DNA from 3 places in the Polaromonas sp. DSP2-3-2b2 genome. Region 1 is predicted to be linked to each of the others. Evidence: predicted binding sites of a transcription regulator. Region 1 holds the regulator's gene; each other region holds the start of a gene.
The links. The regulator FliA, encoded in region 1, starts transcription of late flagellar genes. The targets are predictions, from matches to a motif close to CTAAAGTTTNNNNNNNNNNNGCCGNTA.

Region 1 (5,986 bases):
GGAGGCGCGGCGCTTGATTCTGGTGGCCTGCAACTTCACCCCCACGGTGCAGACGGCCTACCGCATCGGCGTGCCGCAGCCCGGCGAATACCGCGAGCGGCTCAACACCGACTCGGCGCATTACGGCGGCAGCAACCAGGGAACGCCGCTGGGCGCCGCGACGACAGAGCCGGTGCCCTGGCACGGCCAGCCGCACTCCGTCCTGCTGACGCTGCCGCCGCTGGCGACGGTCTTCCTCGAATGGACCGCATGAAGCCGGCCTTGCTTGCCGGCCGGCCCTGGCCGCTGGGCGCCAGCTGGGACGGCCACGGCGTGAACTTCGCTGTCTTTTCAGCCCATGCGCAGGCCATGGCGCTGTGCCTTTTCGACGAGGCCGGCAGTCTCGAAACCAGCCGCCTGATGCTGCCCGCCCACACCAACGATGTCTGGCACGGCTACCTGCCCGGCGCCGCGCCCGGCCTGGTCTACGGCCTGCGCGCCCACGGCCTGTGGCGGCCCGACCGGGGCCACCTGTTCAACCCGCATAAATTGCTGCTCGACCCCTATGCCCGCGAGGTCGTCGGTGATTTCGAATGGCGCGATGAATACTTCGGCGCCGACCGCCAGCATCCGCTGCACATGGACACGCGTGACAACGCCGCCACCGCGCTCAAGACCCGGGTGGTGCATGACCGTTTTGACTGGGAAGGCGACCAGCCGCCGGGCGTGCCGCTGCAGGACACGGTGCTGTACGAGCTGCACGTCAAGGGTTTCTCGAAACTGAATCCGCAAGTGCCTGAAGCGCTACGCGGCAGCTACGCCGGGCTGGCGCATCCGGCATCGGTGGCGCACCTGCAGCGCCTGGGCGTGACCAGCGTCAGCCTGCTGCCGGTTCACTTTGCGCTCGATGAGGAACGGCTGGCCGGCATGGGCCTGCGCAACTACTGGGGCTACAACACGCTGGCCTTCTTTGCGGCCAGCTCCAGGCTGGCGTCCGGCCAGGACGGATTGACAGCCCGCGATGAATTCCGGGCCATGGTCAAGACCCTGCATGCGCAGGGCATCGAGGTGCTGCTGGACGTGGTGTTCAACCACACCGCCGAAACAGATGGCAGCGGCCCGACCCTGAGCTTTCGCGGCCTGGACAACGCCAGCTATTACCGCCATCCGCCCGGCGCGCCCGCCGCGTTCGAGAACCACAGCGGCTGCGGCAACACGCTGGACATCCGCCAGCCCCGGGTGCTGCAACTGGTCATGGACAGCCTGCGCTACTGGGTCGGCGCCATGCATGTCGATGGCTTTCGCTTCGACCTGGCGCCGGTGCTGGGCCGGGGCGACCATGGCTTTGAGCCGGGCGGCGCTTTTTTCACCGCCGTGGCGCAGGACCCGGTGCTCTCAACGGTCAAGATGATTGCCGAGCCCTGGGACATCGGCCCGGGCGGCTACCAGGTCGGCAACTTTGCGCGCGGCTGGTTGGAGTGGAACGACCATTTCCGCGATGTGATGCGCGGCTTCTGGCTGCAGGACGACGACGGCGCGCGCTCGCGCGGCGACTTTGCGCTGCGCCTGTGCGCCTCGTCCGACCTCTATCAGCTGCGCAACCGGGCGCCAGCCGTGTCGGTCAACTACGTGGTGTCGCACGACGGCTTCACGCTGCGCGACCTGGTCAGCTACAACGAGCGCCACAACCAGGACAACGGCGAGAACAACCGCGACGGCCACGGCCACAACCTGAGCCACAACAGCGGCGCCGAAGGGCCGAGCGACGACCCGCTGGTCAACGACCTGCGCGGCCGGCTGCAGCGCGCCCTGCTGGCGACCACGCTGCTGGCGCAGGGAACGCCGATGCTGTGCGCCGGCGACGAACTCGGCCACAGCCAGCAAGGCAACAACAACCCATATTGCCAGGACAACGAGATCACCTGGATCGACTGGACCCGGCTTGACGACGACCTGATCGACTTCACCGCCTGGGTGCTTTCATTGCGCCGCCAGTTCCTGCCCTTTGGCAACCACTGGTACAGCGGGCTGACTGACACGCTGGGCCTGCATGACCTGTCGTGGCTGCACAGCAGCGGCGAGGCCCTGCAGGGCCAGGCCTGGAACGACAACAGCGAGCGTGTGCTGGGCTGCCTGATCGGCCAGCCGGGCCGGGCCCGGACGCCGCTGCTGCTCTTGGTCAACCCCGGTGCCGACGCGCATGACTTCATGCTGCCCGCCGGCGTCTGGCAGGCGGTGCTGGACACGGCGCACCCGCGCGGCCTGACCCGCTGGGAGGGACAGGGCGAATCACCCTTGCGGCTGGGCGCTCGCAGCCTGATGCTGCTGGTGGCCGCCGGAACCCAATTGCGCTTTTAGGAAAACATCATGCGGACCTTTCACCACGACATTCAAGGCAGGCAGCTGAATTGCTACTGAATTCATAGCTGCTTGTGCATACCCATAGTGCGCTAGAAGCCTTTTTGGCATATAAGTTGTAACTACTTACCTCGCCGCAGGTCAACGGCTTTGCCGGTCCTTGGTGTTGGCCTTGCTTGAAGATGTGTAGGGTTGCGTTCGCTTGGCGAAGCGCGGGGCTGCGGTCTCTTTTTCCTGCTTTTCCTGGGTTTTTGGGTGTGGAGCACCTGCCAGGCGGGGGTAACTTTCTTTTTTGCCAGAAAAGAAGGTTACCCCCGCCGGGAAGGCGCTCCAAACTTAAAATCACAGAAGAACCCGCCAAGCCAAAGCCAAAGCCAAAGGCAATCAACAAACGACACAGCGATCAAATCGAAAGCGTTGGCAGCTACATTTTTCAAGCAAAATATGGCTTCAGCGCAAGCAGCACGGGCATAAGCAGCTATTTAATTCATAGCAACCAAAGTTTCCCGACCGGCTTCGCAGCAGCTTGGCGGCCAAAGGCTGGCCGCTAATCCGACTTGGCAAGCAAGCCGCGCAGGCGGCTGATCACCTGGCTGTGCAGCTGGCACACCCGCGACTCGCTGACTTCCATCACAGCGCCAATCTCGCGCAGGTTCAGTTCTTCGTCGTAGTACAGGCTCAGCAGCAGGCGCTCACGCTCCGGCACGGCGTCGATCGCGTCGATCAGGCGCTGGCGCAGGCCGTTTTCCAGCAGCCTGGCCAGCGGGTCGCCGGTTTGCGCGCCGCCGTCGTGCTTGCTGCCGCAGTGCTGGTCGATGAAGGTGTTTTCCTGCTCGTTGCGGTCAAAGTCCTCGTAATAGACCAGCTGGCAGCCCTGGATTTCCTGCAGCAGGCTTTGGTAGGCCGGCAAGGGCAATTGCAGCTCGGCGGCAATCTCGCCCTCGGTGGGATGGCGTCCGCGCTTTTGCTCCTGCGACTGGATGGCCTTGGCCACGCCGCGCGAAGACTGCCGCAGGCCGCGCGACACCCAGTCGTTGGCGCGCAGTTCATCGAGCATGGCGCCCCGGATGCGCTGGCCGGCGTAGGTTTCGAACTTGGCGCCCTGGTCGTCCTGGTAGCGGCCCATGGCATCGAGCAGGCCGATCATGCCGGCCTGGATCAGGTCGTCCAGGTCCACGCTGGCCGGCAGCTTGGCAATCAGCTGCAGCGCCAAGCGCCGCACCAGGGGGGCATATTGCGTCAGCAGGCCAGCGGTGCCGGCGGTATCGATTTTTCCCTGGCATGTGTACATCGAGGAGGAATCCTGCATTTCTGACAATCTGATAGGGGTTTCGGGCCGCTGCTTCAGTGCAGACCGGCCGATGGCTGAATTTCATGGCCCGCTTTCTGGCTGGAAAACTGAAGGGGCGTGCGGTCCGCTGCCGCCGGACACGGCCAGGTCACCAGGTCCGAGGCAATCTGCAAGAAGTCCCGGGCGGCGGCGCTGGCGCTGAAGGCCTGGACGACGCTCAGGTTGAGCCGCCGGGCCTGCGCCAAAAAAGGATCGGCCCTGACAAATCCGGCAGGCTCCAGCGCCATGCCAAGGTAGCGGCTGCCGGTGGAAGCCAGGTTGGCCAGCAGGCGCTGGGCCTGGGCCGGGTCGGCGGACTCGTTGACCAGCACCCGCAGGTGCGCCAGCGCATGCGCATAGTGCAGCTTCTTGATGCACAGATAGGTTTGCGTGATGGCTTCGCTGCTGGCCGCGCAGACCACCACGATGTGGTCGGCACTGGCGGCCAGCGGCGACAGCGCGCCGTCGCTGTTCACGACGGCATCGACCAGCACCAGCCGGCCGCCGCGCGCCGGCGGCGCCCGCTGCGGGCCGCTGCGCTCGTCCAGCAGCAGCACGTCCCGGCCCTGCTGCGCCAGGGCTGCCGCCAGGTTAAGCGCGACGCTGCAGGCGCCGGTGTCAGTCGCGGCATCGACCAGCGTGACACGCCGTGCGGTATTGCCGGCCATCAGCCGCCGCAGCCCGTCGGCCTGGTCCATTACTGGGTTTTCCACAACCCGCTCCTTGTCTCGCTGTCGGCCGCCGGCTCCACGGCGGGCGCTGAAGCCACCTCGCCGGTTTCCATTGCATCCAGAAGCACAAACAGCTTGCCCAGTCCTTCAAGCAAGGCGCGGCCCGGAACCGGCCGGTCTGCCCGGAGCGCCTGGCCGGCCAGTTGGGCCATGACCCTGCGCGCCGTTTCGGCCCAGCCCTGCTTCGCCTGCTGCAGGCCAAACACCGTGATGGCGGCTTGTGCGGCAATCAGCAGCTTCCTGAGCACTGTTGTCTCAAGCGGCAACTGGCTGGCTTCGAGTTGCTGGACGGCCTGCTTGAGCAGGCTGAAATACGGCACGCAGGCCCCCCGCCAGCCAGACCATTGCGCGATTTTCCGGGGTTCGGCCAGGATGTCCGGGCTCGCCAGCAGGTAACCCTGCTCGAGCTGCTGACCGCTGGCATCGGCTATGCGCCTGACCACGCAGCGCACCGTGGGCGCTTCTGGCGCACCGGCGGTCCTGGAATCGGCCCGCAGCCGAACGCGCATTTCAGCAACTGACAGGAATGCCTTGCGGCCCTTGAACACCACGGGTTCGGCTGGACTGAATGCCAGCGCAGCAGCCAGGGCCGCCAGCGTTGCCAAAGGACTGTCGGAGGCGAATTCCACCTGCAGACTGGCCGGCGCGGACGCCACCCAGCGCAACCCGACGGATTGCCATTCCTGAATCTGTTCCGATGTGGTCTGGCTATCGAACAGGTAGATGAAGGGCTTGCTGTCGAATTCATCCGGCCAGGTGCCGCCAGACTGCTTTTTGCCTGCTTTCGCGCTTCCTGCCGGCGTCAAGGGCATCGCTGCAAAAGGCAGGCCGGTGCGGTCGGACAGCAAGGCGGTGATGCGCCTGCGTTGGCTTGGCCTTTGCGGCAGGTCCGGCCCGGCCAGGCCAGTGACTGCCAGTATGTAATCTTTGCATGCGGCCTGGCTGTCAGCCTTGGCGCGGCTCAACATCGTCTGCAGGAATTGTTCTTCGCCCACGGCATCACCGGACAGTTGTCGCCAGAGCGCGCGGGTCTGGTCAAAGCCGATATCGGCGCCTGACAGGGCTGCAGCGCTGGCAGTCAATTCATGGGCGTTGTGCGCCAGCGTCTTGATCAGCTGCTGGCACTGCGCACGCAGGCGCTCGCTGACGGCTTCGGCCGCCGCCACCTTGGCATGGTCCCGCAAGGCCGAGGATTGCTCTTCAAGATCGGCTTCACCCGGAATAAACAGTGAACTCTGGCTCTTGGCTTCAAAAGCACTGTTGATCAGGCGTTTGCGGTCGCCGAGCATCAGGTGCTCGGGAACCTTCTGCCCGCTGGAGACATAGTGGACCGGCAACTGGTGGCGGATCACGATGTCGATCAGCGCGCCAGGATGCGTTGCTTCGTCCACCTTGGTCAGGATGCAGCCTGCCAGGCCGCTGCCGCCTGGCGCCTGGGCATCGCGGCGATAGGCCTTGACCACTTCGTTGAGCGTGTCGCCATGGCTGGCCGCATTGAGCAGCAGCAGGCGCTTGACCGGGCGGCTGGCGCCGCACAGCATGGCGATCTGCTCGGACACGGCGCGGTCGCGCTGGCTCATGCCGACCG
Region 2 (5,986 bases), on a different contig from region 1:
GTTATTCAGGATCAGAGAAGCAGGGTTTTTGCATGTGTTGTCTTATTCGGATTTATGTAGAGCGCTGCCTGATCTTGTACCATTACCAGACTTCGTAGCACACACTAGAGCAGATATAGCTGCTCACCCAGAAAAATGGAGAAAAGTCTATGAGTGCTTAGCTGATTTTGAATCAAGAGAAGTTTTCGATGATGTGCTTCGCTATAGGCTAACGGCAGATCAATCAGCATTAGACAAGTACTCCTTCCGGCCTCAGGATCAGTATTTTGAAGATTTCATGGATTTTGACCGGGAGATTTTCGTCGATGCAGGGGGATTCGATGGTGACACAACGGAGCAATTTTGTCTGAGATATCCAAACTACCAGAAGGTTTATCTTTTTGAACCGTCATCTAAAAATATTTCTCTGGCAAAGAAGCAGCTAGCAAATTTTAACTCAATTGAATTCATAGAAAAAGGTGTTTCTAATGAAGAAGGTACGCTTTATTTTAATTCAAATGAGGGCTCAGCTAGCGCTGTATCAGCGGTCGGCGATTGCACAATTAACGTAACGACAATTGATTTGTATCTTCATGAAAAAGTTTCTTTTATAAAGATGGACTTAGAGGGTTGGGAAATCAATGCACTTAAAGGTGCAAAGAATCATATTGTTAGAGATCATCCAAAACTTGCGATAGCCGTTTATCACCACCCATCAGATATCTGGGGTATTTTCGACTTTATCAACAGCCTCCGATGCGACTATCAGGTATTTTTGCGGCATTACACTGAAAGTTGGACGGAAACGGTAATGTTTTTTGTGCCGCAGAAATTTTAATTGTATGAAGTGCAGGTATTCACACCAAGCTGAAACTGAAACTGTTACGATTAAGCGGCGCAATGTTTCCACTGCGGCAATGCAAAGATTTACTGTCTGTTTGTGTTCCACTAACTCTGCCTTTTTGTAAAAGGGGTGGGGAATGGAGCATGTGCAGAGTAGATATCTACCAGTGAACGCAGGCGTCCCTGCCGCGACGAGGGAATGCGTCAGCGCAAGGCAATCCCAAAGCTTGGACTGCATCTCGCAACGGCCAATAAGATTCCAATTTTCTCCATGTCTCCTGATATAAAAATACATAAAATTCCATGAATAACATACAACAGGATGAAAAAATCAAACCAACCCTCATATTCCCCGCTGGAATGCCACGATCGTTAGATTACCTGAAAAAATGCGAACGGGAAGGATGGCCGGTAATCGGATCTTCATCATTGAATTTTGATGTTTCAAAGGGGAAGTATCCCGCATGGTCCTATTTGCCATATATCACTGAGCCGGGATTCAACGATGCACTTAGAACTGCCATTTTCGAGTTAAAAATAGGCGGCATCTATACTCCGAACCCTGTAGTCTGGAGATATCTTAACCGCGTATTGAAAGACATTAACCCAGATATTACGCTGGTTAATGATTCGCCAGTTAAGGAGGAACTGAGCGGCTACCGTGCCGCTACAAGCCACGCACGCCAATTGCTTGAAAAACCATTATCGTTGGCCTCAAGTCTAGCAGGTAAGGCATCCCTTTCCGAACTGGAAATCGCCACGCTATTCAGGCATGGCAATGTGATCCCTGGCATGTGTGACGATGAGAAAATTAGCGCTTTGTGCGAGATTTTTCGTTACAGCATCCAAGGTGATGTGGTGGAGATAGGGAGTGCATGGGGTAAATCAGCCTTCGTCCTGGCGAGATTGGCACGATGTTATGGTATCGGAAAAACCTTGTGCGTCGACCCGTGGTTGAGTGACTATTTGGTGCAGAACGATAAAGGGGGCTTGGTGGATAGCTGCATCGCGGATTATGATTGCCATGAGACATTGCGCGTCTTTGAAATGAACCTGTTGCCTTACAACGCCAACGACGTGAATTATTTACGAATGCCATCGACCGACGGCGCGCAGCACTATATCGCGCGCAGGGACGTCACTTCAGCATCTTTTGGAACAACGAACTATTGTGGTCATATCGCTATTCTGCATATCGACGGCAATCACAGTTATGCCGCAGCAAAGTCTGATATTGTGGCTTGGGGCGGCTTGGTGGTGGCTGGGGGGTGGATTGTTGTGGACGACTATATCTGGCCGTATGGCGATGGTCCGCAAAGGGTTGGCGATGAATTCCTGACCGAACATCAGGACAGAGTCGATGTCGCCTTCGTCATGGGAAGCGCCCTGTTTCTTCAGTTGTCATCGCCGTTGTCTAAAGATTAGAGGCATCTCCTGATACACAACTCCCGTCGGCTCAGCGAAGCGTAAGCCGACCCGGCGTTGTTGCATAAATAACTCTCTTGAAATCAATAGCTTACGAGCTATACAACATGATTTCTGCATAATTTCGACCAGACTTAAGGAGTGATGCGTTGCAAGTCCTTGATTCCAAAGAGCTTTTTCCGGCTGATTTATGCAACAACGCCACCTACCCGACGAAGCCAACGCAGCCAGCTTTCCCGGCCGCAAGAAATTTTTCACGTTCACCCCTAAAGGTTTTCCAGGCCCTAGCCGATAACTTGAATAACGGTGGCTTGCAGACTGTTTCAACAGACAAGGCCAGCGTGCCGGCGAGTTAGCCGGAGTCCATAACCTTTGTATTCAGGAGCCTTTCATGTCTTCAATCATCAACACCAATTCTCTTTCTCTGCTCACGCAGAACAACCTGAAAACATCGCAGTCGTCACTGACCACCGCGATCCAGCGCCTGTCCTCTGGTCTGCGCATCAACAGTGCTAAGGACGACGCCGCCGGCCAAGCCATCGCCAACCGCTTCACCGCCAACATCAAGGGCTTGACGCAAGCTACCCGCAACGCCAACGATGGTATCTCGCTGGCGCAAACCACTGAAGGCGCGTTGAACGAAATCAATACCAACCTGCAGCGCGTGCGCGAACTGACAGTGCAGTCCACCAATGGCTCCAACTCTGCTGCCGACAAGACGTCGATTCAGGCTGAAATTACCCAGCGCATGGCTGAAATCGACCGCACCTCGGCGCAAACCGACTTCAACGGCACCAAAGTGCTGTCCTCATCGGCAAAGACCCTGAACATTCAGGTTGGCGCGAACGATGGCCAAATCATCGGTATCAACCTGACGGAAATCAGCACGACGACGCTGGGCATGAAAAACTTTAACGTGAGTGGTCCTGCTGCTATCGGTACCGCTGCCGCCACGAGTTTTGATGGTATTCAAACTGCCGTGACCGCAGCAGTTTCAACTCCTCAACTGAAAGGCTTTTACGGTCAAACCACCGCGATCGCTTCGACGTCCGTAACTGAAAGCGCTCCCAATGTCTTGTCAACAGCGCTGGGCCTCGGTGCGGGCGGTGCCAGATTCACCGGCACTGCCATGACCGACAACAATGGCACTCTGTATGCTGAAATTGAAATTAAGGCAACCACCGCTGGTGAAACGTCGTCATTGATTAATCAAGGTTTCAAGGACGCAAAAATAAATGTTTCGACGTACCGCTATGTGGCGATTGACCCGGCAACAGCTCCCACGACGTCAGGTACTACTGTCGCCGCCTTCACCATCGATACATCGAAAATCACTGCTGCCAGCCTGAGTTCAGCCTCAGGGAGCACCACCAAGCCCTTGGAAGCCATCGATGCCGCACTGAAAAAAGTCGACGACCTGCGCGGCTCGCTCGGTGCAGTGCAAAACCGGTTTGACTCGGTGATCTCCAATCTTGGCGTCACCATTAACAACCTGTCTTCTTCGCGTTCGCGCATTGAAGATGCAGACTACGCGACCGAAGTGTCGAATATGACGCGCGCGCAGATCCTGCAGCAAGCCGGTACGTCGGTGTTGTCCAAGGCTAACCAGTCAACCCAGGGCGTGATGTCGCTGCTGCAGTAATCGCAGTAGGCACTGTCGCCAGCGGCCAGCCGCTGGCGACAGGTCAAGCGGCGGCCTGCGGCCGCCGTCTGCAAGCAAAGTGGGCAAGGCAATCAGGCCCAAAAAGTCCGATTGCGCTGCCCGGTCCCGCTTGGTAAATTTTTCAGGCGTGAGCGGGCAGCGATTTAGACAGGGAGTAAAAAAATGTCAATTCCAATAGTTTCGATGAATGCAGGCGATGGCTTGCAGCACAGCCAGAAAGCCACGCTGCCGGCAGCCGGCAACAGTGTGCAGCGCACGGCGTCCACTGCGCGAGCCGCCAGCGCGCCAGACAATATTTCCAGAACGCCAGCAGCCAAAGCTGCTGCTGATGCCAAGGAGGCAGAGGCTGCAAAACCCACAACCAAACAGATCCAGGAATCGTTGCAGGAGATCAATAAGGTGATGGCCGGTTTGTCGATCAGCGTGCAGTTCAAGATCGACCCCGATTACAAAGAGCTCATCGTCAAGGTCGTTGACCAGGATAGCGGCAAGCTGATCCGCCAGATTCCGACCGAGGATGTGGTGAAGATGTCCAAGGCCATGGACAACCTGAAAGGGTTGTTGTTTGCCCAGTCCGCGTGATGGCGCAGGGCAGCAAATGAACAGAAAGAACAGGAATTAATATGGCATCAGTTTCTTCTCTCGGCGTCGGCTCGAATCTGGACTTGAACAGCCTGCTCGCCAACATAAAGACCGGCGAGCAAGCACCGCTGATAGCGCTTCAGCGGCAGCAAACCAGCTATACCGCCAAGCTGTCGGCTTACGGACAGCTCAACAGTGCCTTGAGCGCGATGCAGGCGGCAGCGGCGGCACTGGCCCTTCCAGCGCTGTACCAGGGTGTCAAGGCTAGCTCGACGGCCACCGATGTGGTGAGTGCCTCGGCCCTCTCCACCGCATCGAGCGGCACCTATGCGCTGAACGTGACGCAGTTGACGCAAGCGCAGTCGCTGGCAACCACGGGCGTGGCCAGTACCACAGCCGTGATCGGCGGGGGCGCAGCGACCACGGTGACGCTTGACTTCGGCACCATTTCCGGCGGCACGCTGGGTGCCAACGGAAAGTATTCGAGCATTCCTCAAGATCCTGGCCCTCCTGTGATTCCTGCGAATCCTGTGATTTTTACCGTTGATGGCACGCGCCCGGCAACGTCGATCACCATTGATGCTAGCAACAACACGCTGGCCGGCATTCGCGATGCGATCAATGGCAATACTGCCATTGGCGTGACGGCCTCGATCGTCAATGACGGCAGCGCCACACCGAACCGGCTGGTGTTTATGTCAAAGCAAAGCGGCGAAAAATCGAGCATGCGCATTGCGGTGACGGGCGACGCGGCTGTATCGAGCTTGCTGGCGAACAACCCGGCGGGCACCCCTGCCGCACAGTTGCAGCAAACCGCCGCTGCACAAAATACGAAACTGACGGTGAACGGCATTGCCATCACAAGCGCCACCAACAGCGTGGCGGGTGCGATCCAGGACGTCACGATGACCGTGGCCAAGGTTGGGATCAGCACCTTGTCGGTGCAAAAGGATACGGGAAGCGTGCAAAGCGCAGTCACCACTTTTGTGAACGCCTATAACGGCTTGCAGAATGTCGCCAAGCAGCTGACCGCTTTTGACGACAAGAGTAAATCAGGCGCCGTGCTGCTGGGAGATTCAACCCTGCGCAACATTCAGATAACGATCCGTTCGGAGCTGACCACCCCGCAGGTACCTGACAGCAGCGGCCTGGCGATGATGTCGCAGATTGGCGTAGCGTTTCAGAAGGATGGCACCCTGTCGATTGATTCGACCAAGTTGAGCACCGCACTGGGCGGCAAAATGAGCGGCGTGGCAAATCTGTTTTCCGGTACCGCAGGCGTGGGCGGCTACGGCACCCAGATGTCGTCGCTGATTACCGGCATGACCAACACCAACGGTACCCTGACGGCGGCGACCAAAGGCATCAACACCACGCTGGATTCACTCGGCAAGCAATACACGGCGACCTCAGCCCGGATCGAAGCCACCGTGGCGCGCTATAAAGCCCAGTTCACGCAACTCGACGTGATGATGAGCGGCATGAGTCGGACCA
Region 3 (5,986 bases), on a different contig from region 1:
GCCAGGTGGCCGAGGCGGGCCAGACGATGGACGAGATCGTGGGCAGCGTCAAACGCGTGACGGACATCATGGCCGAGATCGAGGCGGCGAGCCGCGAGCAGACGCAGGGGATCGAGCAGATCAACCAGGCGATCACGCAGATGGACCAAGTGACGCAGCAAAACGCGGCGCTGGTGGAGGAAGCGGCAGCGGCAGCCGCGTCGCTGCAAGAGCAGGCCCAAGGGCTGAGCCAGGTGGTCGGCGTGTTCCAGCTGGGCAGCGAGCAAGGCAATCGGGCAGCGTCTCAGCCCATGGCTGTCCCGCAGACAACGCCCAAGCAACCCAGCTGTGCCAAACCTGCCATTGCTGCGCCGCTGCGCAAGCCAACCGCTGCCATACCCGCACTGCCCGTCGCCGGTGGCGACTGGGAAACCGTCTAAAACCACCCGGCCTGGACACGACTCATGAACACAGGCTGATCCGGGGGAATACCAACCAGCGGATGACCCATTTAGGAATGGGATTGATCAAGAAACTGGCTGTTCAACTGTTTGCTTAATTGTTCGTTTATGCGTTATGAATAACTTCAAAATTTCCACTCGCTTGATTACCTTGCTCGGCGTTTTGTCCTTGCTGCTGGTGGCCATTGGCGGCATGGGCTTGTTCGGCATCAGCGCGTCCAACGACGCGCTGAGAACAGTCTATGAAGATAGAACCGTGCCGATGGGGCAGCTTGCCGAGATCGAGAACTTGCTTCTGCGCAACCGGCTGGCGGTGGCCTCCAGCCTGATTACGCCGTCGCCTCATGAAATCACTAAAAATATTACCGAGATCGAGGCCAACAAGGGCGTGATTACCAAGACCTGGGATCTCTACACGGCTACCCACCTGACCCCCGAAGAGGCAACGCTTGCCAAGGCCTTTGCCGCAAACCGCGCCAGGTTTGTACAAGAAGGAATCAACCCGGCAGTCGAGGCGCTGCGCGCCAACGACATGGAAGACACCAAGGAGATCATGCGGGAAAAAATTGTGCCGCTCTTTGCACCCGTGCGTGAAGGCATTGCTGCGCTGATGAAGCTCCAGCTTGATGTGGCCAAGCAGGAGTATGAAGCCGCCATCGCACGCTACAACACCGTGCGCCTTGTCTCGATTGCCGCTATTTTGGCTGGCGTGTTGTTTGCCTTCATGGTCGGTCTGGCCCTGATACGCGGAATTTCGCGCTCACTGGCCCAGGCCATGGCCGCAACCAACGCCGTAGCGCAGGGCGACCTGACCCACCCCATCCATGTCACTGGCAAGGACGAAGTGTCTCAACTGCTGATCTCCCTTTCGGCGATGAAGGACAGTCTCGTCAATATTGTTGGCAACGTGCGCCAGGGCACCGACACCATCGCCACCGCGTCCAGCCAGATCGCCGCTGGCAACATGGACCTGTCCTCGCGCACCGAAGAGCAGGCCAGCTCACTGGAAGAAACCGCAGCTTCGATGGAAGAACTGACGTCCACCGTCAAGCAAAACGCCGACAACGCGCGCCAGGCCAACCAGCTCGCCGAATCCGCCTCCAGCGTCGCCGTGAAGGGCGGCCAAGTCGTCGCCCAGGTGGTAGGCACCATGAGCGCCATCAACGCTTCTTCCAAAAAGATCGTCGACATCATCGGCGTCATCGACGGCATCGCCTTTCAAACCAACATCCTGGCGCTCAACGCCGCCGTCGAAGCGGCAAGAGCCGGCGAGCAGGGACGCGGCTTTGCTGTTGTGGCTGCAGAAGTCAGAAGCCTCGCGCAAAGAAGCGCAGCAGCGGCCAAAGAGATCAAAACCCTGATCGGAGACTCCGTCGACAAGGTCGAAGAAGGCAGCAAGCAAGTAGCTGAAGCCGGCCAGACCATGGACGAGATCGTCAGCAGCGTCAAACGCGTCACCGACATCATGGCCGAGATCACGGTGGCCAGCCAGGAACAGACCTCAGGCATCGAACAGATCAACCAGGCCATCACGCAGATGGACCAGGTCACGCAGCAAAACGCCGCGCTGGTTGAAGAAGCGGCGGCGGCGGCAGCTTCGCTGCAAGAGCAGGCCAGCGGGCTGAGCCAGGTGGTCGGCGTGTTCCAGCTGGGCAACGAAAGCCAGCAACTTGCCTCGCCAAGCCGCGCTTCCTCGGTGCGGCATGCGCCAGGCCAGCGAGGCGTTCAGCACAGGCAACCGCCTGCGGCCAAGCGCGGCATTGCCGCGCCAGCGCCAGAGACCCGCAAAACGCCCGAGCCCGCCCCGCAGATGGCTGCGTCAAGTGCTGCTGGCCAGTGGGAAGAGTTTTAACCGCCACAGGCCTCAAGGGCGCAAGAAAACGTAACATCATTTCCTCCATACGCAGCCTTGTTTGCCGCAGGTTGGCTGTATGGTTTTTTCAAGTTTGTTCTGGTGCAGCCATTTGCACCAGAACGCAGCGCATTCATTGTCATCAAGATAAACCCCATGTTGCTTCGCATTATTTATGTCAGTCGGGCCAGCTCTCCTTTGCCGCTGGAGCTGAAAGATATCCTCACCTCGTCTCGCGGACACAACCGTGTATTGGGTGTCACCGGGGTCATGGGCTTTATTGACGGACTCTATCTGCAGTGCCTGGAGGGCGAGGCGAGCGTCGTCAACACGCTGTACAAGCGAATCGAGGAAGACTCCCGCCACTCCACCCCGAAAATTCTGGTCAACAAGCCAGTCTCCGAGCGTGCATTTCCCGGCTGGTCGATGGGTTTGCTGACCTGGAACGATGAAACCAAAAAGATATTCCAACAATACAACTTGTCCGGACCCATCGATCTTTACGCCGCAGATGTGACAACGATTGATTCGCTCGTTCGAAGCTTGGCCGCCAGTGCCAACTGGATGGCCTAGCCATGATGCGCTGCAGGGCGGCACCGACCGGGTTGGGCGCATAGAAATCAGTCGTTACAAATTCTGACCGTTTTAGGCTCAAGTTTTTCTAGCGGCTTGTCGTTATTCACCATGAAGGCGGTCAAAAGCCTTCAGGACACAGGTCGTTGCTTCAGGGAATCAGGTTTATGTCAAACAGCATGTTTTATACCGGTCTTAGCGGCCTGAATGCCGCGCAGGCGGCATTGGTGACGACGGGCCACAACACGGCCAACGTCAACACCCCGGGCTACAGCCGGCAGACCGCGCAGATTTCCGCGAGCGGCGGCTCGAACGTTCCCGGCGTGGGCTTCTTCGGAAACGGCGCCAAGGTCACCGACGTCAGCCGCAGTTACGACCAGTACCTCTCGTCACAACTCAACCAGGCCCAGTCGCTGAACCAGTCCTTGACCACCTACGGAACGCAGATCAGCCAGATTGACAACCTGCTGGCCAGCCAGACGGCGGGCCTGGCGCCGCAGATGCAGACGCTGTTCACCAACGTGCAGGCCGTGGTCAACACCCCGGCCGACACATCGGCCCGTCAGCAACTGATCAGCTCCGGCCAGGCGCTGGCCAACCAGTTCCGGTCCATGGACCAGTTCCTGACCGGCCTGAACGCCAGTGTGAACGACCAGATCTCAGGCACGGTGGACCAGATCAATACCTACGCCCAGGAAATCGCCAGCCTCAACAAGCAGGTGGCCAGGTTCGGCAATGCCTCGGGCACGCAGGCCCCCAACGATCTGCTGGACCAGCGCGACCAACTGGTCAGCGACTTGGGCAAGCTGGTCGGAACCAAGGTCGTGGTGCAGGACGGCGGCCAGTTCAATGTCTTCATCGGCAACGGGCAAACGCTGGTGCTGGGCGGCAAGGCCACGATGCTGGCCGCCGTCAGTTCTGCCAGCGATGCGAGCCGCACCACGCTGGCGACCGTGAACAATGCCGGCAAGGCCGTGCAGATGCAGGAGGGATTGATCACCGGCGGCTCGCTGAGCGGCCTGCTGCAGTTCCGGGCCGAAACGCTGTCCAATGCGAAAAATTCGCTGGGCCGCATTGCCATTTCGCTGGCGGACAGTTTCAACACCCAGCAAAAGGCAGGGTATGACCTGAATGGCGTGAAAGGCAAAGAATTCTTTTCGCAAGCCAGCCCCGCCGTTCTTCCCAATGCGACGAACAGCAAGACCGTGCCGGTCGGTGTCTTGACGGCAGGCTTTGCTGTTGACATTGGCAAGCTGACCACCAGCGACTACCGCGTCGATGCCACCCAAACTGGGTTCAACGTGACACGCCTGTCGGACAACAGCGCGGTAGCTGCTGATTCCAAAGGAGCGTATGACGGCCTGGCGCTGACATTCACCGGCGGCGTTGCCGGCGACTCCTTCCTGATTCAGCCCACGCGCGCGGGTGCCCGCGATTTCGCGGTGGTGTTGATTGATCCGGCAGAAGTGGCCGCCGCCAGTTCGCCGTTTACCAACCTTCCCGACTCGCCCAGCGGCGTGTCCGACGGCCGCAATGCCTTGCTGCTCGGCGCGCTGCAGAACAAGAAAACTATGGCCGGCGGCAGTGCCAGCTTCAACGATGCGTACGCGCAACTGGTCAGCACGGTGGGCAACAAAGCCCGGCAGGTGCAGATATCGAACACCGCCCAGTCCAGCCTGACGCTGCAGATCCGCACCGCGCAGCAGTCGGTGTCGGGCGTCAACCAGGATGAGGAAACCGCCAATTTGCTGATGTTCCAGCAGATGTACCAGGCCAACGCCAAGGTGATCCAGACCGCATCGACCATGTTCGATGCCGTGCTGGGCATCCGCTAAACGCACCCAGGAGCCCACATGCGCATCAGCACCCAGACTTTTTACGAGCAAAGCCGCACCACCATGGGCTCGCAGCAAAGCAGCCTGCTGCGCGTGCAGCAGCAGCTTGGCGCGGGAACCAAAATTTTGGCGCCTTCGGACGACCCGCTGGGCGCCACCCGCGCACTAGCCGTTTCCCAGTCGATTTCGCTTACGGCGCAGTATTCGACCAGCCGCCGCCATGCCGAACAGACCTTGTCGCTGGAAGAAAGCACCCTGCAAAGCGTCACCAGCTTGCTGCAGAACGTCAAGAGCAGCCTGATTGAAGCCGGCAACGGCACGATGACTGACGCCGACCGCGCCACCATTGCCACCACGCTGCAAAGCAACCTGGACCAGTTGCAGGGCCTGGCCAACACCGACGACGGCAACGGCCAGTTCCTGTTCGCCGGCTTTCGCAGCGGCAGCGCACCTTTCGTGCGCCAGGCCGACGGCGCCATCAAGTACAACGGCGACCAGGGGCAGCGGCAGGTGCAGGTCGATGTGTCGCGGCAAATGGCGGGCACCGACGACGGCCGCAGTATTTTTCAGTCGGTGCAGTCTGGCGCCGGTTATGTGGCCTCAGTGCCCAGCAGCAACCAGGGCAGCGGCGTTTTTGGCTCGACGTCGGTGATCAACCCGAAAGACGTGAACTACGGCAAGGATTTCGTCATCAGCTTTCCGGCCGCCGGCAGCTACCAGGTGGACACGGTGCCGGCGTCCACAACCCCGCTGGTGGCCGCAACGCCTTTCACGCCTGGCAGCGCCATCGCGTTTGGCGGACTGCAGATCAGCATCAGCGGCACGCCCGCTATTAACGACAAAATCAATGTCGCCACCGCCAAAAATGCCGGCTCGGACGTCTTTGCCGCCATCGGCGATGTGATCAAGGCGCTCAAGACACCGGTCGATGGCCCGGAAAACCAGGCGCTGGTGCTCAATGCCCTGAGCACTGCGAACCGTAAGATCACCAACGCCCACGACAACGTGCTGACGGTGCGCTCATCGGTTGGCTCGCGCCTGCAGGAACTCGACGTGCTGGCGGTCACTGCGGACAACCGCACGCTGTTTGACAAGAGCTACCTGTCGGACCTGCAGGACCTGGACTACAGCAGCGCCATCGCCGAGTTCTACCAGCGCCAGACCGCCCTGCAGGCCAGCCAGCAAACCTTCGTCAAGATCCAGCAGCTTTCCCTGTTCAACTATCTGTAAATCGGATTAGCTATCGAAAACATAGCTGCTAACGCCGGCCCGTCAAGCGCTAGGGC

Region 2: the regulator FliA is predicted to act here: its motif matches at 2,515-2,541, upstream of ACP7AD_RS11000 (FliC/FljB family flagellin).
Region 3: the regulator FliA is predicted to act here: its motif matches at 2,944-2,970, upstream of flgK (flagellar hook-associated protein FlgK).

What each region holds. Positions count from the first base shown of each region.
Region 1 is NZ_JAFCTH010000004.1:98,326-104,311, reverse strand. It holds gene glgB (1,4-alpha-glucan branching protein GlgB) at 1-253, shown strand, start outside; gene glgX (glycogen debranching protein GlgX) at 250-2,337, shown strand; gene ACP7AD_RS05585 (RNA polymerase sigma factor FliA) at 2,885-3,628, opposite strand; gene ACP7AD_RS05580 (MinD/ParA family ATP-binding protein) at 3,682-4,380, opposite strand; gene flhF (flagellar biosynthesis protein FlhF) at 4,365-5,986, opposite strand, start outside.
Region 2 is NZ_JAFCTH010000011.1:6,500-12,485, forward strand. It holds gene ACP7AD_RS10990 (FkbM family methyltransferase) at 1-817, shown strand, start outside; gene ACP7AD_RS10995 (class I SAM-dependent methyltransferase) at 1,126-2,247, shown strand; gene ACP7AD_RS11000 (FliC/FljB family flagellin) at 2,639-3,889, shown strand; gene ACP7AD_RS11005 (flagellar protein FlaG) at 4,073-4,492, shown strand; gene fliD (flagellar filament capping protein FliD) at 4,534-5,986, shown strand, end outside.
Region 3 is NZ_JAFCTH010000001.1:12,592-18,577, reverse strand. It holds gene ACP7AD_RS00100 (methyl-accepting chemotaxis protein) at 1-419, shown strand, start outside; gene ACP7AD_RS00095 (methyl-accepting chemotaxis protein) at 556-2,292, shown strand; gene ACP7AD_RS00090 (BLUF domain-containing protein) at 2,350-2,865, shown strand; gene flgK (flagellar hook-associated protein FlgK) at 3,033-4,700, shown strand; gene flgL (flagellar hook-associated protein FlgL) at 4,719-5,930, shown strand; gene fliR (flagellar biosynthetic protein FliR) at 5,980-5,986, opposite strand, start outside.